One region of the Kitasatospora sp. NPDC004669 genome, then DNA from elsewhere that is predicted to be linked to it. Evidence: riboswitches for the same ligand, from Rfam matches in the RefSeq annotation. Region 1 holds a riboswitch; each other region holds the start of a gene.
What was found. Region 1 has a riboswitch for cyclic di-AMP ahead of ABZW30_RS25280 (LysM peptidoglycan-binding domain-containing protein). Riboswitches for the same ligand answer to the same signal wherever they lie in the genome.

Region 1 (5,628 bases):
GAACTCCTCGGGGGCGAGCGGCTCCCAGCCGTGGCCCTCGAAGTGGACGAGGCGGTAGCGGCTGTCGGTCCGGAACTCGGCCACCTCGACCAGGGGTGCGGTCGTGCTGTTGGTCTCCATGACCTCCAGCATGTGGCGCGGTGGCAATCAGCGCCCCTTCAGACCCCTCTTCCGGGTCATGTCCCGGCGTCGGCGCGCTCGTTGAGCACGGAAACGTACGACGGGGGGAACGTTGGAAGGACGAGGACATGACTGGGCAGCCCACCGGAGAGCAGTGGCAGTGGCCGTCGAACGCCTGGCAGCCGCCTCCGGTCCCCGCTCCTCCCCCGCCGGGCGCGCCCTTCACGCCCGCGCCGGAGCCGCCGCCGCGCTGTTCCCGGAAGGTGTGGGCGGCCGCGGCGGGCGGGACGCTCGCGGTGCTGGCCGCCGTCCTGGTGATGTGCGGGCCGGGCTCGGACGACGACGTCCGTGTGGTGGCCCTGCCGGGTGCCTCGCCCTCCACCGCCACCCCGTCGGGCCTGCCACCGGTCTCCCCACCGGCCGCGAAGCCCGCGCCCACCCCCTCGCCCTCGTCCTCGCCCTCGCCCTCGTCCTCATCCTCGCCGCTGCCGTCGCCCGGCCCGGCGATCGCCCAGCTGGGCGGCACGGACGAGCCGACGGCCCAGGCGGCGGCCCCGGCAGCGGCCCCGGAGGCGTCCGACGCCCGGCACCCCACGGCCGGTGCCCACCCGAAGCCCGGCCACACCCCGCGCCCTGGCCCCTCCGCCCGCCCCGGCTCGCCGCCCCCGGGCGCCTCGGCCCCCACCCTCGGCCCGGGCACCATCTGTGACCAGGCCGAACGCATCGGCCGCTGGCCCGCCGGCTCCGAACAGGCCCGGATCTGCCACAGCATCTACGGCTGAGTACCCCGGCCCCTGAGCGGGGGCCGTGACCGGCCACTGGTCGGGTCGCCGGAGCCCGCGACCCGGCGGCCCGGCGGCCCGGCGGCCCGGCGGCCCGGCCGAATCACGGCGCGCCCAGCAGCCCCTTGTCCAGCCGCGGTGCCAGCACCTGCGCCAGGGTGTCGGTGATGTGCCCGGTGTCCCGGTACAGCCACGCCCTCCCGGACCGCCGGGCAGCTCGGCCCGCTGCCCGGGCAGAGCAGCGGGCCGAGGTCCAGGGTCCGGACGCCGTAGCGGGGCGGCCAGGCCGCCGTCCAGCAGTGGGTCCGGCTCGAACGCGGTGTCGCGGGGGAAGAAGCGGGCGTCGGAGCAGCCGTCGGAGGCGGCGAGGCAGGTGGGGATGTCCTTGCCCGGCATCGGCGGGGTGTCGCCGAGGTGGGCGAGCGGGGCGCCGAGGGCCGCCGGCCGGTCCGGGGTGCGGGTCCAGCCGGCCGTCCGTTCCTCCTGGCTGCCGTAGCGGTTGAGGCCCGAGAACATGATCAGCCGGGGCTTGGGGCCTGAGGTGAGGCGGGTGAGGGTGCTCTCGCGCCAGCGGTCGCACTCGTCGCAAGTGCGGCCGAGCACGTTGTTGCGCACGGTGAGGGTTCCGAGCATCAAACGATCGACGAATGATCCCCTTCCCAGCCTCCTCCCCGACCGCTCTCCACCCCTCCTCCCGGCCGCCCTCAGACCGCCTTCAGCTCCTTGGTCAACTGCTCGAAGCGGAGGTCCGGCCGGAGCGGGATGCCGAAGCGCTCGTCCCCGTACGGGAACGGGCTGTAGACACCGGTGCGGCGGAATCCGCGTCGCTCGTACCAGGCGATCAGCTCGCTGCGCTGCTCGACCACCTTCATCTCCAGCAGCCCGACGCCCCACTCCTCCCGGGCCACCCGCTCCGCCTCGGCCAGCACCACCCGGCCGATCCCGCCGCCCTGCAGGGTGGGCCGCACCGAGAACATGCCGAAGTAGGCACGGTCCGCGCGCCGCTCCAGCTGACAGCAAGCGACCAGTTCGCCGTCGCGCTCGACCAGCAGCACCACGCCGTCCGGGTCCTGGACCGCCCCGGTGACGGCCTCGGCGTCGGTGCGCCGCCCGTCCAGCAGGTCCGCCTCGGTGGTCCAGCCGGCCTTGCTGGCCTCGCCCCGGTAGGCGGACTCGACCAGCTCGACCAGCGCCGGGACGTCGGCAACGGTCGCGACACGGAAGACGGGCTCCCCGGCAGGGCCCGTAACGGTCTCGGACATGGCGGTTCCTCTCCACGGAAAAGGCGACTTCCGAGGCATGGTGCCACAGCACTCGCACCGCGCGGACCGGGCACCCGCGCCGGGCCATGGCACCCCGCACCATGTGGCGCGGGTTCAGGATGTGGCCCGGGGTGCCTGGCGCCCCTGGCGGATACCTGGCCACCCTGCTCCCCGTCCGGACCAACCACCGCTCGTACCGGGCCCGTTGGGCCATCGCGCCGCAACCGAGATTGTCTTGAGGGGGACAAATGTGGTGTTCATTGCCGAGACCGGCCTGATGTTCCAACCCCCGTGATCACCCTGCCGGTTCACCTCAGTTGCGCAGCCGACGCAGTTCCTCGCGCTCCGCCGGAACCGGGTGCCTCCTACTGCTGCTCGATGGGCGGGCGGCAGGACCGGCGCAGCCGTTCACGCAGGCGTGCCCGCTCCTGGCCTCCGAGTTCGGCGAAGGACAGCTCGCGCTCCCTGGCCATCGCCGCCACCTCGCGCCACCGTGAGCTCGGTGACGGCTGCGGGGCGGCAACTGGAGATGTGGTTCGACCGCGCCGGACCGGAGAAGATCACCGAACTGCCGCCCGCGCGGCGGACCGACCGCGCCGCGGTCCCGTCCGGACCCCGGGTAGGCCGACGGCCCGGCTCACGCACCGCGACGTGAACCGGGCCGTTCAAGTGGCCGCTCGACAGCCCGTCAGCCGCCGGACATCCGGCGGGCGGGCGGTACTCGCTCGGACCCATCGGTTCGAACAGGCCGATCAGGTCCGATCAGGCCGTACTGATCGGGAGAGGTCCGATCAGTACGCGTTGTGCACCTGCCAGAACGCCCAGGCGGCGTTCGGGCTGCCGTAGACGGTGTTCATGTACTGCAGGGCCCACTTGAGCTGGGTGGCGGGGTTGTTCTGCCAGTCGGAACCGGCCGAGGCCATCTTGTTGCCGGGCAGCGCCTGCGGCAGACCGTAGGCACCCGAGCTCGGGTTGGTGGCGTGGATGTTCCAGCCGCTCTCGTGGCTGATGATCTGGTCGAACGAGGCCAGCTGGTTCGCCGGGACGATCGAGGCGGCAAGCGCCTGCAGCGCGGCCGGGGTGTTGGCGACCGGGGTGGCGGCCAGCGGGCTGGCGGCGGCCGTCTTGGCCGGAGCCGCGGCGGGCGCCGGCGCAGCCGGGGCCTTCGTCGGGGCGGCCGCGCCCAGGGTCAGGTGCTGGCCCGGGTAGATCTTGTTCGGGCCGCCGGTCAGCACGGACTTGTTGAGGTCGTAGAGCTTCCGCCAGCCACCCTGCACGTTGTGCGCGGTGGCGATCTTGGTGAGGGAGTCACCGCTCCGGACGGTGTAGCCGGCGGGCGCCTGCGGGGCGGCGGCCTGGGCCGAGTGCGCCGGGGCGGACTTGACGGGGGCGGCGTTCGCGGCGGTGGCGGCGACCACCGGGATGCCGGCGCCGACGCCGACGACCACGGCGGCCGCGACGATGCGCTTGACGGAACCGGCGGCGAACAGGCTGGGGCGAGCGTTGACGGGCAGCATGAAGTGCGATTCCTCTCACACGCCTGCGAGGTGAGCTGTCGGGTTCGGGCTGGAGTTGCCCGGCCGCGCAGAGACGCGGCTTCACCCCTAGCCCCACCGGAACCAGTCCGGATGAGGCGACTTACCTGTGGGTCCCCCGCCCCTGCCGTGGTGCTTCATTGGTGCACGTGCCCGCCCGATCCGGCGGCAGGATTCGGCGTTCCGGAGAGCGGGGTTCGTTTCGTACGGAGACGAACGAGAAGGACCGTAAACGGCCCGGAGCCATTAGCACAAGCCCTCGTGAGCTGGGTCACGGCCCGACCGGATTGTCCGAATGATCCACAACAGTTCTTGATAACGATACGGTAACGGCCCTATGGGTGCGGGCCGCCGGGCCCGGTGCGGCAGCCACCGCCCGATGGCGCGCCGTGCGGTCGTGGGTTCGGGCCGGCGCGCCCGCCCCGGGGCACGCCGACCTGACCGGTAGTCAACCCGTGTGCGGGCCCGGCATATCGACGCCGCCCGGCGCCTCGGCTGCCGGGTCGCACGGGGTGCGGGTGCAGACGAAGCCGGCCTGGTCCAGGTGGTCGACCGTGCCGTCGGCCCGGCACACCACGCGCAGCGGCTCGCCCGCGCAGTAGCCGGCCAGCCCGGTCCAGGCCCCGTCCGGCTCAGGCTGGAAGCGTGAGGTGCGGGCCGCGCCGCCCAGCGCTGTGAGTTCCAGCACGCGGCCCGCTCACAGGTGCAGCGCGACCGCGTCGGCGCCCCAGCACGAGGGGCCGGTCAGCGCCGACAGCTCCGGGTCGGCATCGGTGCGGGGCCGCCAGGGCTCGGGGATCCGCGGCTCGTGCTCGGCGGTGATCGCGATCAGGTCGCGGGCCACCCGGCCGAGGTTGAGGCCGACCGTGGTGTCGGCGAGCGTGACGGCCGCCACATCGTCCTGCTCATCGAACAAGAGCGAGGCGAGGAAGCCGGGCATCGAGCCGCCGCGGCCGACCAGCAGCCGGCCGTCCACCTGCCGGAGCCGCAGGCCCGGGCCGCAGCCGGCCGACCGGTCGCCGTCCGGCGCGGCGGCCGGTCACGGGTTTTCGCCGGGCCTGCGCGGCCGTGCGGCGCGGGAGGCCGGGGCACGGTGCCACAGCACCCGCACCGCGCAGAGCGGGCACCCGCGCCGGGCAATGGCGCCCCGCGCCATGTGACACGGGTTCAGGGTGTGGCCGCGGACACCTGGCGGCCCTGGCGGGTACCTGGCTACCCTGCTCCCCGACCGGACCAACCGCCGGTCGCACCAGGCCCGTTGGGCCATCGCGCCGCAGGCCGTCCACCGGAACCAGAGGAGTGTCCATGCCCCGCTCTTCCCGCTCCGTCCGCCCCACCGGCACCAGCAGATTCGCCGTACGCCGCAGGCTGCCCCTGGCAGCCGCGCTGGCCGCCGCGACCGCCCTGGTCGCCGGCGTCGCCGCGCCCGCCCACGCGGCCGACCCCGCCCCTCTTGCCCCTGTCGTCGAGGGCCGCACGGCCTTCCACCCCGACCGCGACTTCGCCGGCTCCACCGTCGCCGCCCACGAGGGCCGCTCCGGCACCGCGCCCCTCGCCCCGCTCGCCGTCACCCAGACCCCGGGGCTGGACGTCGCCAGCTACCAGGGCAACGTCGACTGGTCCTCGGCGGCCGTCAACGGCGCCCAGTTCGCCTACATCAAGGCCACCGAGGGCACCAGCTACACCAACCCGTACTTCGCCCAGCAGTACAACGGCTCCTACGGCTCCGGCCTGATCCGCGGCGCCTACCACTTCGCGCTGCCGGGCAACTCCTCCGGCTCCGCCCAGGCCAACTGGTTCGTCGACCACGGCGGCGGCTGGTCCGCCGACGGCCAGACCCTGCCGCCCGCACTGGACATCGAGTACAACCCCTACGGCGCCACCTGCTACGGCCTCAGCCAGAGCGCCATGGTCAGCTGGATCCAGGCC
Region 2 (5,628 bases), on a different contig from region 1:
CCGGTCACGTTCAGGTCGCGGCCGGCTCGGCCGTACCCAGCCGCCGCACCAGCACCAGGGTCCGGTCGTCCGCGACGTCCTGCGCCACCGCGTGCACCAGCCGGCTCGCCGCGCCCCCTTGCTGCCGCTGCTGTGTCCGGTGGGTGCGCACCTCCGGCTCGGCGGCGGCCAGCAGCCGACCCACCCCCTCGTCCAGGTCCCGGCCCGGCACCTCCACCAGGCCGTCGCTGAACAGCAGCAGCGAGTCGCCGTACCCCAGCCGCCCGGACACCGACGGGTACGGCGCGCCCGGCACCAGGCCCAGCGCCGGACCGCCGTGCTCGGACGGCTGCCAGCCGTTCCTCCGGCAGTACCGCACCGGCGGCGGATGGCCCGCGTTGAACAGCCGGTAGCGGCCGGTCGCCGGGTGCAGCGCGAGATGGACGGCGGTGGCGAAGTCGTCCTCCCAGCCCATCCGGACCAGGTGGTCGTTGGCGGCCGACAGGAACGCCTCCGGCGGCACCCGGCCCAGCAGCATCGCGAAGGCGCCCGACAGGTGGGTCGACCGGGCGGCCGCCCGGCTGCCCTTGCCCGACACGTCCACCAGCACCAGCTCCAGCAGGTCCTCCTCCGGACGGTGGGCGCAGAGCAGGAAGTCCCCGGAGAACGAGGCGCCCCCGGCCGGGGCCAGCGCGCTGTCGAAGTGCCAGTCCAGCAGCCGCTCCGGGAGCCGGGCCAGCGTCCGGTTGTGCTCGGCCAGCTCCAGCAGCATCGAGTCGCCCTGGGTGCCGCGCAGTCCCAGCCGGTGCCGGAACCGGTTGGCCGACAGCACCGTCGCCCCCGTCGCGGCCAGTACCACCGTCACCCCCAGCCTCACCCCGCGCGGGTCCTGCAGCACCGCCCCCAGCAGGCTGCCCGCCAGCCCCGCACACACCAGCACCAGCAACTGCCAGCGCCGCAACACCAGCCCGCCACCCACCACCGGCAGCACCAGCGCCGACGGCGGCCACCCGTACGGCATCAGGATCGGCAGCACGCTCAGCACCACGGTCACCCCGAGCAGCATCCCCAGCGCCACCCGCCCGGCCCGTATGTCCCCGTCCAGCAGCCGTCCGTACCACCGCCGCACCCTCGCTGTCAGTGCGGGCACCCGGGACCTCCGCCAAGCGTGGGCGGTCCCCTGTCATGACCACCAGTCAGACCGGCCACACTAACCCGTCCATCCCCACCATCCCCGGACCCCCACACCCGTCCACGCCCCGCCGACACCGGAAGCCGGGCCGGCCCGACTTCTCGTGCACGCGATGCCGGCCCGTCCGGTTCTCGCCGTGCCTACTCCGGCCGCTGGGCGGCGCCGGAAGCCGGCCGGTCCGACTTCCCGTGCGGGTGGGGCTGGCGGCGCGGTGGATTCAGAGCCCTTCCACGTAGGAGGTCGATGGGCCCGACCTCCTACTCCTCCCCCTTCGGCCAGGTGTGGAGGCCGGTGGTGAGGGTGGTGATGAGGCGGTCGTGGGTGGTGGTGAGGTCTTCGGCGAGTTGGAAGGCGCCGGCGATGGAGAGCGAGGCGAAGCCGTGGGCGAGGGAGCGGACGGTGCGGGCGGCGTGGATGGCTTCGGGGCCGTCGAGGCCGTAGGAGCGGAGAACGGCGATGATGACGCCGACGAGGCGGGTGGCCGCGCGGGTGAGGTCGTCGTCGGGCCGGGGCGCCTGGGGGAGGGCGGTGTAGCGGTGCGGGTGTTCGGTGGCGTAGGCCTGGTAGGCGCGCAGGACGGCGCTGACGGCGTCGTCGCCGCTGCGGCCGACCGCGGCCCCGGCGAGCCGGTCGGCCAGTTCCTCGGTGACCCGGACGGCGATCAGCCGGCGCAGTTCGGTGAGGCCGCCGCTGACGTGCTTGTACAGGGAGGGGGTGGCCACCCCCGCGCGGGCGGCGACGGAGGCCAGGGTGAGGGCCTCGGCGCCCTGCTCGTCGATGAGGGCGAGGGCGTGGTCGACGACCTGGTCGGGGGTCAGTCCTACACGGGGCATGGGGTGGGGTTCTCCGTACGGGTGCGGGTGCGGGTGCGGGTGCGGGGGCGGATGCGAGTGCGGCGGGTTCAGGCGAGTTCGGCGAGGAAGGGCAGCAGGGCGTCCGCGACGGCCTGCGGGTTGTCGGCCATCGGGTAGTGGCCGGACCCTTCGATCATCACCTTCCGGGCGCCGAGCGCCTCGGCCTGCCGGTCGGCGACGGCCTCCGGGTCCGGGAAGTCGGGGTCCTTGCTGCCCATCAGGACGAGCGAGGGGCAGTGGACGGCCGCGCACCAGCCGATCGGCGCGGAGTCCCCGGTGACGTGTCCGCGGGTGGCGGTCTTGCGCCCGGGGGTGCGCAGGTCGGCGACCAGTCCGGCCACGTAGTCGTCGAGGTCGGCGGGGCGGGGGCCGGGGAAGGCCATCTTGCGCAGGTAGAAGCCCCAGACGGCCGGCCAGTGGACCATCGCGCCGCCCATCACGGACGCGACGCCCTGCATCAGGGCGCCGGCCCGGTACTCGACGAAGGCGTCGATCAGCGCGATCCCGGCGACCCGCTGGGGCGCGTCCCCGGCGAGCTTGACGACCGTCGCGCCGGTGTAGGACTGCCCGACCAGGACGGCCCGCTCGATGCCGAGGTGGTCGAGCAGGGCGAGGACGTCGGTGGCGACGGCGGCCGGGCTGTAGTCGTCCCAGGCGATCGAGGACTCGCCGAAGCCGCGCACGTCCATGGTGACGACCCGGCGCCCGGCCGCGGTGAGCAGCGGGTGCAGGTGCCGGTAGGCCCGGCGGCTGTCGAGCATTCCGGGGAGCAGGACGACGGGGGTGCCGTCGCCCTGCCGGGTGTCGTCGAAGGCGATCCGGCCGCCGGGGACGTCGAGGTACTGGGTGCTCGGGGTGATGGTGCCGTTCACGGTGGGCCTCCACGGGGTCGCTGCTGCCGATAGCCATAAAGCTATGGCTAATAGCCTTAGCTGTCAACCCTTCCGATCCCTCGATTCCCGGGGACTCAGGCCCCCTCGACCCTGAACGGATCGTGCTCGCTGAGCAGCTTCTCCAGTCGGGCCTGGTCGACCCGGGCGACGGTGTCCGACGATTCCTGCCGGTCCCGGACCACCTTGGCCAGCGTGAACGCGGAGGTGACGGTGTAGAGGAAGCCGATCCCGAGGAAGGCCCGGGTCCACCCGCCGACGGGCAGGTAGGCGATCCCGACGGCGAGGGCCGAACCGGAGATGGCGAAGGAGAGGACGGCCTGCATGTGGTACGCGGCCGTGGTGCGTGTCTGCATCGGTGCGCTCATGGCGCCAGGATGCGGCTGCGCGCCGTGGCCGCACATGAGTAGGAGTACTCAGATGGGCTGGGCGAATGGCGGGTGGTTCGCCGGCGTCCGACCACCTGCCCCCAGCCGTCCCGGGCGGATGGCTTGGAATCGGGGCGGCCTGGGATTAACGTTTGATAACGCAGCGCGGTCGTCAACGCCGTACCCAGACGGCACCGTGCGCCGTCGCCTAATCCCGCCGGCCGGCCTCCGGGCAGGTCAGGGAGCCGGGGAACCACGTTCCTTGGGGTGAATCGGCGGGGCTCCGGCCCGGCCGTAGGAGACCTTCCTGCTCCGAACCCGTCAGCTAACCCGGTAGGCGCGAAGGAAGGAAAGGAGCGCGCCTCCGTGGCGTCGACGCACACCCCGGCACACCCGGCCGGCCCCGCAGCCGGTACCCAGCTGCTCGACCACCCCGGCCCGGACGGCGCCGAGTCCGCCGATTCCTTCGCCCCGGAGGCCGAGGCCAACCGCCACCGGATGCCGCGTCAGACCCGTGGGGCCTCCCCGTTGCTCGGCGTCACCGCCGTTGCCGCCACCCTGGGCGCCACCGGCTTCGCCTCCGCGACCCCGGCCGCCGCGCCCGCCATCGAGGCCCCGGACGAGGCTCCGGTCGCCCTGACCGCCGACCCCGGCCTCGCGCTCGCCGCCCGCATCCAGCAGCAGGCCGACGGCCAGCGCACCGCCGCCGAGGAGGGCGCCCGCCTGCAGGCCGCGCAGGAGGCCGAGGCGAAGGCCGCCGTCAAGGAGGCCGAGGCCAAGCGCGCCGCCGACGAGGCCGAGCGCGCCAAGGCCGCCGCTCTCACCCTGCCGGTGAAGGACTACAACCTCTCCGCCCACTACGGCCAGAGCGCCCGCTACTGGGCCCACCTGCACACCGGCCTGGACTTCGCGGCCGACACCGGCACCCCGGTCTACGCGGTCGGCCAGGGCACCGTCACCTCGGCGGGCTGGTCCGGGGCGTACGGCTACCGGATCGTCGAGACCCTGCCCGACGGCACCGAGATCTGGTACTGCCACCTCTCCTCGATCATCAAGGGCGCCGGCCAGGTCGGCGCCGGCCAGCAGATCGGCAAGGTCGGCGCGACCGGCAACGTCACCGGTCCGCACCTGCACCTGGAGGTGCGCCCCGGCGGCGGCGCCCCGGTCGACCCGGAGACCTGGCTCCAGCAGCGCGGCCTCAACCCCTGACGGGAACCCCCGAGAAGAACCCCTGACGCAACGCCCGAGGGCCCCGGACATCCGGGGCCCTCGGGCGTTCACCGCGCCGGCTTCACTCCGCGGGCAACTGCGCCAGGTACGCGTCGATCTCCTCCTGCCCCGGCTCCGGCGCCAGCTCCGGGAACTCCTCCACCAGCAGCCGCGCCAGCCCGGGCACCGTCCACTCGCCGAACAGGTCGAGCGTGACCTCGGCCGCCGCCGCCTCGAACTCCCCGAAGTCCCCGGCCAGTTCGTCCGGCATCGGCCGCCCCAGCGCGTTCAGCTCGGCCAGGTTGCGGTAGCTGCGCCGCATCAGGCCCTGCTCCAGCAGCAGCCGAGCGCCGTCGGTGGCCATGCCGACCGACAGCAACCGGCCCGGCCCCCAGCCCTGTTCGTCCGGTTCGTCCAGCCAGCCGGCCGGTACCAGCGCCTCGTACGCGGCCAGCCGCTCCTCCTCGCCGAGTTCGGCGAAGCCGGCCAGCCAGTCCCGGACCGCCGCCCGGTCCGCAGTGTCCACCCCGTGCGCGTGCAGCAGTACGGCGTACAGCCGGGGCCAGGTGAGCAGGTCGGCGCGACGCAGCAGTCCGGCCGCGACCTCGCCCTGCCATTCGGCCTCGGCGTGCAGCCGCTCCTGGCGCTTGGCGTTGAGCCGCTTCGTCGCCCGCTGGTGGTCGATCAGCAGCCGTACGGCGTCGCCGTACGCGAGCGGGTCCTCGTCCGGCGCGGGTTGGACGTAGAGGTGGAGCCGCTCGTACAGCAGGTGCTCCACCGCGTTGGAGGTCAGTTCGGGCCAACCGTCGTGCATCCTGCTGTCGCCCAGTTCCAGCAGCGCCAGCACCGTGTGCAGCGGCGCCTCGGCCACCGGCGCGCGGTCCTGCTCGGCCGCCCAGGCGAGCAGGTCGGCGGCCCGGGTGCGCGGGGCGAGCCGCAGGTCTTCGTCGTTCATATTCCGAACGGTAGCCCGCCGGGCGCGGGTAGGGTCGGCAGCCATGGTCCCCGTACGACTCACCGGCCCCCGGCTCGCCATCCGCGAGTACCACCACACCCCGGAGGACGTGGACGCGCTGTACGCGCTGTTCGGCGACCCGGAGGTGACCCGCCACCTGCCCTTCGAGCCGCGGGACCGC
Region 3 (5,628 bases), on a different contig from region 1:
GGTGGCCTCGTGGGTGACCACCACCTGCCGACCGAAGTCGCTGAGCCGCCCGAACGCCTCGGGGTTGACCACCACCCGGTCCGCCGGGGTGTGCCAGGGCGCGCCGGGGGCGGCCACGGTGACCGCCGCCATGCCCGTCCAGCCTGCCGGGTCGGCCTCCAGCAGCCGGGCGAACTGGGTCTCGTCGGCGGGCAGTTCGAGCAGCAGCCGACCGGGCCCGCCACCGCCCCAGACCGCGCTGACGGCCGGCAACGCCTTGTCCCCGACCGCCACCAGTCCGGCCGGGTCGGGCCCTTCGGCCAGGCCGAGCACCAGACAGTGCTCTCCGGGGGCGGTACGGGCGGGGCCGAGGTCCCACAGCGCCGGGGGCCCGCTCGCGGCCTCCTCCCGCTCGACCCGCCAGCCGCCCGCGTCCCGGACCAGCGCGATCCGGCGCGGGTACACCATCGGGTACTCGTCGTACCCGACGATCCGCACCGCCAACTCGGCGGAGGCGGTCAGCCGGTCCGGCCCGTCGGCCGCCGACGACCCCTGGTCGGGCGACAGCACCAGATTGCGGTAGAGCGCCTCGGCCCCCGTGAGCCCGGACCACGCGGGCAGTGAGCGCGCCCGCGCCGCCAGCAGCTCCGTCACCTCGGCGCGCTGGTCCGCCGCCCGCCCGGCGGGTGCCGCCGGGGCGGCCGGGGGCAGCGACAGCTGGGCCAGCCCGCCGACCGCCAGCAGCAGCGCACCGCGCCGGGACAGCACGCAGCGGGCCGGGCCCATCGGGTGGGGCCCGGCCGGGCCGGAGGGCGTCGCGCTCAGAGCCGGACCACCCCCGACACCGGCATCGCGCTGACGCTCTCGTACCGCACCTTGGCGCCCGGGTAGGGGGCGTGCACCATCACCCCGCCGCCGGCGTACATCCCGACGTGGTGCATGTCCCGGTAGAAGATCACCAGGTCTCCCGGCCGCGCTTCGGAGAGGCTGACCCGCTGCCCGGCGTACGCCTGGGCCTGCGAGGTGCGCGGCAGGGTCACTCCGGCCTGCCGCCAGCTGTAGTACATCAGACCGGAGCAGTCGAAGGCGCGGGGCCCGGCTGATCCGTAGACGTACGGCGAGCCGATCATCCGGACCGCAGCGGCCAGCGCGGCCGCCCCGCGCTCGGAGGCGGGCGGGGCGGTGCCGAGGTCCAGCCGGTCGGTGCCGCGGGTGGCGCGCTGCTCGGCGTCCTTGGCGTCCTGGGCGACCATCCGGGCCCGCTCGGCCGCGCCCAGGCTGTCGAGCAGCTTCTGCGCCGTGGCCAGCCGCTGCCGGATCTGCTGCTTGTTCTCGGCCAGCGAGCGCCGGGCCTGGTCCAGCTCGGCGAGCTTGCCCGCGGTCTCGGTGCGGCGCTGGTCGAGCCGACGCTGACGGCCGACCAGCTCGTGCAGGGTCTCCTGCTGCCGCTCGGCGGCCTGGCCGAAGGTGCGGGCGCGGGCGAGGTAGGACTCGGGGTCGCTGGAGAGCACCAGCTGGGCGGCCTGGGTCATCCCGCCGCCGCGGTACTCGGCCCCCGCCACGGTCGCGAGGTCCCCGCGCAACTGGTTGAGCTGGTCCTGGGCGGCGGCCACCTCGCCCTGCAGGGTGGCGGTCTCGCCCTGGAGCCGCTTCTGCGCCTCCTGCGCGGCGTTGTACTTCTCGGACGCCTGCTCGGCCTCGTCGTACAGCTGCTCGACCCGCGCCTTGACGTCCTTGCGGTCGGGGGTGTCCGGCCCACCCGGAGTGGCTTGGGCGCTTCCACAGGTCGCCACACCCAGGGCCGTGGTGGCGGCTGCGGTCAGTACCAGCGCACGGGCGAGCAGTCGGGAACGGCGGTGCACGGGCATGGCGGCAGCGGCTCCAATCCTGCGGCGCGGCCCGCGGCCGCGCCCCAGCGGGCGGCCGTCGAGCGGGAGTCCGGTGGCAGACGTTAGCGAGTCCGGGCAAGCGAGTCCAAACACCTCCCTACCCGAATATTTGACCCTAAATCAGACATCTGCCCGAGCCGCCGGAAAAGCCGCAGGCCCGGCCCTCCGTGACGGAGGACCGGGCCTGGAACGGCCTGGGCGGGGATCAGACCCGCACGATGGAGGCCAGCGGCATGTTGGAGACCGCCTCGTAGCGGACCGAGGCACCCGGCTTGGGCGCGTGCAGCACCTGGCCGTTGCCCGCGTAGATGCCGACGTGGTGGGCGTCGCTGAAGAAGATCAGCAGGTCGCCGGGCTGGGCCTGGGAGATGTCCGAGCCGATCCGGGTGCCGGCGCCGGCCTGCTCCTGCGAGGTGCGCGGCAGCGACACGCCGACCTGGTTGAACGCCCAGACCATCAGGCCGGAGCAGTCGAAGGAGCCGGGGCCGGTGGCGCCCCAGACGTACGGGCTGCCGACCTTGCCGGCGGCGGCGGCCAGCGCGGCGGCACCGTGCGAGCTGCCGGGCGCGGCCGGCTTGACGACCGGCGAGGACGAGGAGCCCGCGGAGGAGCCCGAGCCGATGTCGGTGCGGCCGCTGTCGCGCGAGGCACGGTCGGAGGCGGCCTGCTGCTGGGCGGCCTTCGCGGCGGCGTCGGCCTTGGCCTTGGCGTCGGCGGCGGCCTTCTCCTCGGCCTGGCGGATCGCCTGGCGCTCCTGCTCGGTCAGGGTGTTGAGCAGGTCCTGGGCGGCCTTCAGCTTGTTCTGGACCTCCTCCTTGGAGGCCTTCAGCTGCTGGGTGGTGGACTCCAGTTCGGCGAGCTTGCCCTGGGCCTCGGTGCGGTCCTGGTCGAGCTTGCGCTGCTGCTCCTGGAGCTGCTTCAGCTGGTTCTTCTGGGTGTCACCGGCCTGGTTCAGCGCACCGGCCTGGTTGAGGAAGTTGTCCGGCTTGGACGAGAGCATCAGCTGGACGGTCGGGGATATGCCGCCGTTGCGGTACTGCTCCCCGGCGATCTCGGCGAGCCCGCCCTGCAGGTCGGTCACCTGGGACTGCTGCCGGGCCACCTGGTCCTGCAGGCCGGAGACCTGCTTCTCCAGCGCCTGCTGCTTCTCCTGGGCGGCGTTGTACTTCTCGGTCGCCTGCTCGGCCTGCTCGTTGAGCTGGTCGACCTGCTCCTTGACCTGCTCCTTGGTCGGCTGCGGGTCGGCGTGCGCGCCGGACTGCGCGGAGAGGGCGACGGCTGCCGCGGCGACACCGGTCAGGATCGAGACACGGGCGCGGCTGGCGGGCTTGGGACGACGATGGGACGCCACGAAGGCGGACTCCTTCTTCCTACGTCCGCCTACCGGGTGAGCTGACGGGTTCGGGCCGGAAGCATGCCCTACGACGCCTCACGGCCGTTCCACCGGCCGACCTGGCGCCGATTCACCCCGGAGGAACGTGGTTCCCCGGCTCCGCTCCGCAGCGCCCCCGACCACTGGGCTCCCCTGTCGGACAGTCGCTTCGACCTGCCCCGCTGTTTCGCGAACTCGACGGAAACCACCGCCGCCACCCGGGCTGGGCGATCGACAGTGCGGTGGTTCGGAGCACGACCCTAGTAACTGAACCGTGATCCGTTCAAATCCTTGTCAGAAAAAAGTCGGAAGATTACCCATGTTCTTTTGTGAAAATGACTGATGGTGATCGTCGCTGCACACAAAGCTGATCGGTTCTCACCAGTCGGACGTTGAACCCGCAAACCCGAAGCGCCACCCCCGGTCGGAGGGTGGCGCGGATCACAGGGCCGGAGCCGGCCCCTCGGGCGTGTCGGGTCGTCAGACCCGGCGGATCGTGTTGATCGGCATCGCGTCGGCCTTCATCACCTTCACCACGTCCCCGGTGTGCGGCGCGTGGACCACCATGCCGTTGCCGATGTACATCCCGACGTGGTGCCGGTCGCTGCCGTAGATGACCAGGTCGCCGGGCTGAGCCTGGTCCAGCGAGGGCACCGCGGTGCCGACGTTGCCCTGCTCCTGCGAGGTGCGCGGCAGCGAGACGCCGGCCTGGGAGTACGACCAGACCATCAGACCCGAGCAGTCGAAGGTGTTCGGCCCGGTGGAGCCCCAGACGTACGGCGAGCCCTGCTTGCTCATCGCCTTGGCGACGGCCACGGCCGCGTAGCCGCTGGCCGGCGGCAGGCTGCTGAGGTCGACCCGGGCGCTGCCGCGCGAGGCGCGGTCGTCCTGCTGCTGCTGGGCCTTCAGCGCGGCGCGGTCCGCGGCGCTGAGCGAGTTCAGCAGGTCCTGGGCGGTCTTCAGCTTCGTGTTGACGTCCGCCTTGGCCTGGTTCAGGTCCTTGGTGGTGGAGTCCAGCGAGGCCAGCACGGCGGCGGCCTCGGCCTTCTCCTGGTCCAGCCGGCGCTGCTGGTCGAGCAGGCCCTTGAGCGCCTCGGTCTGGCTGGCGCTGGCCTGCTGGACGCTGGAGGCCTTCTCCAGGTAGCCGGACGGGTCGGAGGAGAGCATCAGCTGGACGGACGGGTCGACGCCGCCGGTGCGGTACTGCTCGCCCGCCACCTGGGCCAGGCCGGTCTGCAGCTGGCTCATCTGGTCCTGGCTGCGGGCCACCTGGTCCTGCAGCTGGTCGGCCTGCTTGCGGAGCTGGTCGGCGCGCTCCTTGGCGCCGTTGTACTTCTCCGCCGCCTGCTCCTGCTCCTGCTGGAGCTGGTCGATCTGCGCCTTGACGTCAGCCTTGTTCGGCTGCGGCGCGGCGTGCGCGGCCACCTGGGCGGAAAGGGCGACCGCGGTCGCAGCGGCAGCGGTGAGCACGGAGACCCGCGCGCGGCTCGGCTGCTTGGGACGGCGGTGGGAGGCCAAGGGACCGGCTCCTTCTTCCAACGGACTCACCTGTTCGGATGAGATTCCGGAAAATAGGTTTGACGCCAGACCCTAGTGAAGATCTATCCGTTTTACCACTCCCCCGAAGGCGTGAAGTCCGGTTCCCACGCTGACTTCACGGGATCCGCACACCCTTGCAAAACGGGCGATAAACAGGTGTCACCCCGCCCGGACCGAGGTCAAAGCCGAGGTCAGGGCCGAGCCAGCCGGTTCAGCAGCAGCACCGAGGCCACCGGGCGCGCACCCGCCTTGCGCACGCCCTCCGCCACCTCCCGGTCGGTGGACACCACCACCACCGGACGGCCCTGCGGCTCGGCACGCACCAGACGACGGATCAGCTCGTCCGCGGTCTCACCGGTCCGGCTGAACCGTACCCGAACCCCGCGCGGCGGCGCCATGATCACCGGAACGTCCAGGTCCTGCCCGTCGAACACACAGGTGACCTCCGCCTGGGTGCGCTGGGCCAGCATCGCCAACCCGCCCAGCAGCCGGATCCGCTGCTGCTCCAGCGGCAGCGTCGGATAGCCGGTCTTGGTCACGTTGTAGCCGTCCACCACCAGGTGGACCTGCGGGATCGCCAGCAGCTGGTCCAGCAGCGCCGGGTCGTCCTCCGCCAAGCCGCGCCGGGCCACGTCGTGCGGTGAGGCCGCCCCCGGCACCACCGCCTCGACCAGGTCCGCCGGGCGGATCTGGGAGACCGGCAGTGCCAGCTCCCGCTGCAGCCCCTGCGCCGACTGCAGCACGGTGTCCAGCAGCAGCCGCAGCCGCATGTCCTCGACGCTGCGCCCCTCGCGGGCCGAACGGCGGCCCTGCTCGGCGACGTTCTCCAGCTCGGACACCCGGTGCCGC
Region 4 (5,628 bases), on a different contig from region 1:
GTTGGCCGCCTCGACGTACTTGCCGCCGCCGATGTAGATCGCGACGTGGTAGACGCCGGAGTCCTGACCGTTGTTCGACCAGAAGAGCAGGTCGCCCGGCTTCAGGCTGTCCAGCGAGACGTGGGTGCTGGCGGCGGCCTGGTCGGCGGCGATGCGCGGGATGTTGACGCCCGCGGCGCGCAGCGCGGCCTGGGTCAGGCCGGAGCAGTCCCAGCCGCCGTTGCCGGTGCCGCCGTAGACGTAGGCCTGGCCGACCTTGGACTCGGCGAAGGACACCGCGGCGGCCATGCTGCCGGTGGCGGCCTGGGCCGGGGCCTGAGTGGCCGGCTTCGCGGCCTGGGTCGGGGCCTGAGTGGCCGGCTTCGCGGCCGGGGCCTGAGTGGCCGGCTTCGCGGCCTGGGTCGGGGCCTGAGTGGCCGGCTTCGCGGCCTGGGTCTGGGCGGTCGGCTTGGCGTTCACGGCACCGCCGTTCGCGGCCTGGCCGGCCTTCTGGGAGCGGTTGAACCAGCTGAAGTCCGAGCCGGATCCGGTGGAGGAGGACTTGTCGGCCTGGGCCTGGTCGCCGTCACCGAAGGTCAGGCGCTGGCCGGGGTAGATGGTGTCCGGGCCCTCGGTCAGGGTGCTGCGGTTGAGGTCGTACAGCCGCTGCCAACCGCCCTGGACGTTGTGCTTGCCGGCGATCGAGGAAAGCCAGTCGCCCGCGACGACGGTGTAGTCGCCGCTCTGGGCCTGGGCCTGAGGCTTCTGCGCCCGGTCGCCGTTGGCGGAGTCGGTGGAGGACTGGGTCTGCTCCTGGGCGGGCGCGGCCGGCTTGGCGGGCTTCGCGGCCGGGGCCTGGCTCTGCGTGGGCTTGGCGGCGGGCTTGGCGGCCGTGGCGGCGGAGGTGCCGACGGCGGCCGGGGCACCGCCCTTGGTCAGACCGGCCTGGATCGAGCAGACGGGCCAGGCGCCGGGGCCCTGCGAGGCGAGGACCTTCTCGGCGACGGCGATCTGCTGGTCCTCGGTGGCGAGGTTGGCCTCCGGGGCGTACGCGGCACCGCCGAAGGCGGCCCAGGTGCTGGAGGTGAACTGCAGGCCGCCGTAGAAGCCGTTGCCGGTGTTGATGGCCCAGTTGCCGCTGCTCTCGCACTGGGCGACCTTCTCCCAGGTGGCGACGGAGGCGGCGTTGGCGGTGCCGGTGGTGAGGCAGGGGACGGTGAGGCCGACGCCCGCGACGCCGAGGGTGGCGATCACGCGACGGGTACGGCTGGGCAGGCGGGTGCCGTTGGTGGGCAGCATGAAGACGCGGTCCTCTCCCACGCCTGCGAGGTGAGCTGTCGGATTCGGGCCGGAGTTGCCCGGCCGCGCTGTGGGCGCGGCTTCACCCCTAGCCCTGGACCGTTCCGAGGAACTGCCCGGGGCGACTTACCTGTGGTTCCCCCGCTCCTGCCGTGGTGCGTTTTCGCGCTGCCAGGACATCCGACGGCAGGACTCGGCGTTGCGGATGAACTGGGTTCGTGTGGTCACGAACGGGGAGCACGTTAAGCAGACTTAAGTTCAAACTGCAAATATCTGTGATGCGCATCACGGTTTAGTGGAAATTGCCAAATCGGACACGAATCATGATCATAAATGATCATTTTCCGGCAATGTGGCTGTGGATTCCCGCAATTGTCTTCGCCTCAGGGGTGAGGTGACGGAGCGTGGAAGCGTGCGACAGCACGCCCGGCTCGGCGGGGGAGTGGTCGTGATTCGAGTGCCGGAATGCGCGCCCGGCATTCCCGCCCAAAAGGTGACATAACGGACATGTCGCACCATTGTTCTCCTAATTCCCGTAATTCCCGTACCGGGACAAGCGGCAGGCGCGGGGTGAGGGCGGGAGAAGCGGGCATGCCGAAGGGCCCGGAACGAAGCCGTTCCGGGCCCTTCGGCGCGCGCGAGTGCGCGACGGTCGTCACTGGCCGCCTGCTAGGCCTCCAGGGGCCCCTGGGTGGCCGCGTGGGCGCCGCGCGAGCCCTCCTCGGCCCCGGCGGCGGCCGCGGCCTCCGCCTCGGCCCGGGCCAGCTCCTCCGCCGACGGCGCCGGCAGCGCGGCCAGGTAGGTGGAGGCGATCAGCTGGCCGACGGTCGGGTAGGCGCCCAGCGGCGCCGCCGACGGGCAGCCGGTCTCCTCGGCGGCCGTGGCGAGCAGCTCCGAGTCGGCCTCGGGCCCGATCACCAGCGGGGCCAGCGCGGGGCGCTGGGCTCCGGTCTCCTTGAGGTGGTTGACGGCCGCGGCCACCGAGCCGGGCACGTCGAGCGCCGCGGCGACGACCGGGACGGCCAGTCGGGCGGCCAGCAGCACGCCGGTGATCCCGGCCGCGGCGGCCGCGTCCTCGCCGCCGACGGTGGTCAGGACCACGCCGTCCGCGGCAGTCGCGATGGCGAACAGCCGGGCCCGGTCGGCCCGGGCCAGCCCGGCCTCGGACAGTCGCACGTGCACGGCCTCGGCCAGCAGTGGGTGCGGGCCCAGCGTGTCGGTGACGGTCGCGCCGTGCTCGGCGGCGAGGGCGTGAAGTTCGGTCAGGAAGCCGTGCGGCCCCGGTACCAGCGGCACCACGACGGGCGTGGGCAGGCCGGCCTCGGCGGCCACGGCCAGCAGCTCGGCGACGGTGCGGTCGTCCCCGTCCCCATCCGCGCCCTCGGCGCCGTCCGCCGGGAGGTAGCCGACGGCGGCCTGGACGCCGGTGTGCTCGCTGCGGACGATCGACAGCAGTTCCTCGACGACCGAACGGGACTCGGGCCCGGCGGTCGCGGGCACGGCGAGCACCAGGGCCGGCGAACCGGTGGGGATCTCGGGGCGCTCGGGGCGACGGTGGCGCCCCCGCGCACGGGAGCCTGGAGTACGGACGGGCAGTGGCGCGCCCGGGATGGCTGCGGTGCTCATGCCGGAGATCGTAGGACATCTGCCCGTCAGGCCTGCAGTCGGCTGCCGTACGGGTTTCGGGTGGTCGCGGTGCGGAGGCCGTGTCTCCGCCGCGCCGGTCCGGGCGATTTGCCTACAATCCGGACATTCCTCGCCCAATCCCCGCGTGGATGTCGGCAGTTGCCCTGACGTGCCGCACGGGGTGTCCAGTTGCACCTGTGGCGCGTGAGATGTCTCACAGCCGGAGAGTGGCCTGACGGAGCGTCACAGAGGTGCGACTCCCGGCGTTCGAAGATCAACATTCAGCGGGGGGCCGCTCACGGCCGGTTATCGACAACCCGTCGATTCAGTCGACTATGTCCGCTTACGTACCGCCAGGAGAAGGGGCCGTGAAGAGTTCGAGGCGGCTGGTAAAAAGCCTCGTGCACCTGCAATGTCCCGTGCTGATGCACGTGCACTGCGGCTATCATCGCGTCAAGTGAGGCGTTGTGCCGGGCCGGTACGGGGCCGGTCCGTTCGTTCGGCGGTGCCGGGGCGCCGCGCTGGACGACAACTCCGGAGCTCTTCGGGAGACTTCTATGCACGACTCGCAGGACATGCACGGCTCGAACCACACCTTCAACGGGATGGCCGCCGCCGACCTCAAGGGGGTGGTCTGGCAGAAGAGCCGACACAGCAACTCCCAGGGCAACTGCGTCGAGTTCGCGGCCCTGCCGGGCGGCGACGTGGCGATGCGCAACTCGCGCTTCCCGGACGGTCCGGCGCTCATCTACACCCGGGCGGAGATCGCCGCCCTGCTGCTGGGGGCCAAGGACGGGGAGTTCGACCACCTGGCGGTCTGACCGGTCGCCGCTTCACCATCGGGGGGCCGTCGTGGGTGCTGACACCACGACGGCCTTTGTCTTTTCCTCGCGGGCCCTCCCGCAGGTCATGCGGTGGCGCGAGGTCGCACGGGGCGAGGTCATAGGGCGCCGGATCATGCGGCGCCGCTTCGTGCAGGGCCTGGGCCGGGGCACACCGGGCCGGGGTCGGCGCGTTCGACGCCGGTAACCGGAACCGGGATCGGAGGCGGGCCGACGCCGCAGGGCCCGAAGGCCTGGCTGAAGGGCCCGGGGTGCCGTCCTCCCGGGTTGTCCCTCGGCCGGCCGCGCGCCGTGCGGCGCTAGGCCGAGCGCCGGTGCCGTCCACCGATTTCGATATGTCCGTCGAGTCCGCCGCCCTCGGCCGGCTCCGCCTCGAACATGGCCCAGACCACCTTGCCGCTGCCCAGCGGGTGCCAGCCCCAGGAGCGACTGAACGACTCCACCAGGTGCAGCCCGCGGCCGGATTCGGCGACGAAGTCCGCTTCCCGGGCGACCGGTCCGATGTTGCTCGGATCGCTCACCGCGCAGACCACCTGGGGTGCGCGGTGCACCAGGCTCATTCGGATCGGCAGCCGCCCGTCCGGGGCCGGCCGTGTGGGAAAGTCGTACTCGCCCAGGGCGCCGCCCGACGGGTCGGGCCGTGCGCCGATCGCATGCCGGAGCGCGTTGGTCACGAGTTCCGAGGCCACCAGCGCGACATCGTCGAACAGCTCCATCAGGCTCCAGCACTGAAGAGTGGTCCGGGCGAAGTCGCGCGCGGTTCTGACGGCTTCGAAGCGAGGAGCGAGCGTACAGGTGACCACATGGGGGTCAACCGCCAAAGCCGTACCGGTGCTCATGAAGAGCTCCTCCCATAAGGGGGCGGACACGGCTGGACCCGCCGGGGTCATGCCGGTCACCTCCGACTCGCTCGGCCGCTCGGCCGCCCCCTCGACCAGGCGCGCGCGCACTCGAACGCCCGATGGCGCGGGGGACGTCGCCGGGTCGGTGCACGGAGTCGCGCGTGGGGTCGACGCGGAGCCCGCGGGATTGCCAGGGATGTGCAGGTGCACGTGCACCATGGTGGTGTGCGCTCACTGCAGATGCAAGAGTCGATTCACGTGCAGTCGCACTATTGGCATATGCAAGCGCCGGATGCACGTGCATCCTGGTGTGCGGAGTGTAGAACTGATAGGAACATCCGTCAGTATCGGCACCGTGAGCGCTCAACTGATGGCAGACTGTGCGCTGTTTGCCCTAGGTGGAGGTTTCGACCGCATGACCACAGTTCAGCCGGGCGGCGGCTCGATGGTCCGCCGGATCCTCCTCGGCTCGCAGCTCCGCCGCTTGCGCGAGGCGCGCGGCATCACCCGTGAGGACGCGGGCTACGCGATCCGCGCCTCCGAGTCCAAGATCAGCCGTATGGAGCTCGGCCGCGTCAGCTTCAAGGAGCGCGACGTCGCCGACCTGCTCAGCCTGTACGGCGTGGACGACGGCCTGGAGCGGGAGGCCCTGCTCGGCCTGGTCCGCGAGGCCAACAAATCCGGCTGGTGGCACAGCTTCAACGACGTGCTGCCGGGCTGGTTCCAGACCTACGTCGGCCTGGAGGAGGCCGCCCAGCTGATCCGCACCTACGAGGTGCAGTTCATCCCCGGACTGCTGCAGTCCGAGGAGTACGCACGGGCGGTTTTCGGCCAGAGTCGGCCGGTCATCAGCGAGGAGGAGGTCGAGCGGCGGGTCAGCCTCCGCCTGCGCCGCCAGAAGTTGCTGACCGAGGGCGCCAACCCGCGTCTGTGGGCGGTGATCGACGAGGCCGCGCTGCGCCGGCCGGTCGGCGGACCCAAGGTGATGCGCGGTCAGGTGCAGTACCTGATCGACGTCGCCGAGCAGGCCAACGTGGTGA

Region 2: it holds a riboswitch for cyclic di-AMP, as region 1 does, so the genes downstream of both, ABZW30_RS25970 (M23 family metallopeptidase) here and ABZW30_RS25280 (LysM peptidoglycan-binding domain-containing protein) in region 1, are expected to answer to the same signal.
Region 3: it holds a riboswitch for cyclic di-AMP, as region 1 does, so the genes downstream of both, ABZW30_RS24630 (NlpC/P60 family protein) here and ABZW30_RS25280 (LysM peptidoglycan-binding domain-containing protein) in region 1, are expected to answer to the same signal.
Region 4: it holds a riboswitch for cyclic di-AMP, as region 1 does, so the genes downstream of both, ABZW30_RS40120 (transglycosylase family protein) here and ABZW30_RS25280 (LysM peptidoglycan-binding domain-containing protein) in region 1, are expected to answer to the same signal.

The regions. Positions count from the first base shown of each region.
Region 1 is NZ_JBEXKB010000032.1:74,194-79,821, reverse strand. Features, by position in the region: gene ABZW30_RS25295 (hypothetical protein) at 1-120, opposite strand, end outside; gene ABZW30_RS25290 (hypothetical protein) at 249-902, shown strand; gene ABZW30_RS25285 (GNAT family N-acetyltransferase) at 1,607-2,164, opposite strand; gene ABZW30_RS25280 (LysM peptidoglycan-binding domain-containing protein) at 2,956-3,681, opposite strand; cyclic di-AMP (ydaO/yuaA leader) riboswitch at 3,689-3,890, opposite strand; gene ABZW30_RS25275 (hypothetical protein) at 4,148-4,387, opposite strand; gene ABZW30_RS25270 (hypothetical protein) at 4,397-4,675, opposite strand; gene ABZW30_RS25265 (lysozyme) at 5,005-5,628, shown strand, end outside.
Region 2 is NZ_JBEXKB010000034.1:25,170-30,797, reverse strand. Features, by position in the region: gene ABZW30_RS25990 (PP2C family protein-serine/threonine phosphatase) at 11-1,129, opposite strand; gene ABZW30_RS25985 (WHG domain-containing protein) at 1,429-2,004, opposite strand; gene ABZW30_RS25980 (alpha/beta hydrolase) at 2,073-2,897, opposite strand; gene ABZW30_RS25975 (YiaA/YiaB family inner membrane protein) at 2,993-3,283, opposite strand; cyclic di-AMP (ydaO/yuaA leader) riboswitch at 3,479-3,637, shown strand; gene ABZW30_RS25970 (M23 family metallopeptidase) at 3,650-4,492, shown strand; gene ABZW30_RS25965 (hypothetical protein) at 4,575-5,447, opposite strand; gene ABZW30_RS25960 (GNAT family protein) at 5,491-5,628, shown strand, end outside.
Region 3 is NZ_JBEXKB010000031.1:38,369-43,996, reverse strand. Features, by position in the region: gene ABZW30_RS24640 (hypothetical protein) at 1-765, opposite strand, end outside; gene ABZW30_RS24635 (NlpC/P60 family protein) at 801-1,847, opposite strand; gene ABZW30_RS24630 (NlpC/P60 family protein) at 2,074-3,219, opposite strand; cyclic di-AMP (ydaO/yuaA leader) riboswitch at 3,230-3,383, opposite strand; gene ABZW30_RS24625 (NlpC/P60 family protein) at 3,721-4,758, opposite strand; gene ABZW30_RS24620 (NYN domain-containing protein) at 4,971-5,628, opposite strand, start outside.
Region 4 is NZ_JBEXKB010000083.1:11,972-17,599, reverse strand. Features, by position in the region: gene ABZW30_RS40120 (transglycosylase family protein) at 1-1,299, opposite strand, end outside; cyclic di-AMP (ydaO/yuaA leader) riboswitch at 1,286-1,487, opposite strand; gene ABZW30_RS40115 (hypothetical protein) at 1,948-2,904, opposite strand; gene ABZW30_RS40110 (DUF397 domain-containing protein) at 3,462-3,725, shown strand; gene ABZW30_RS40105 (ATP-binding protein) at 4,046-4,585, opposite strand; gene ABZW30_RS40100 (helix-turn-helix transcriptional regulator) at 5,004-5,628, shown strand, end outside.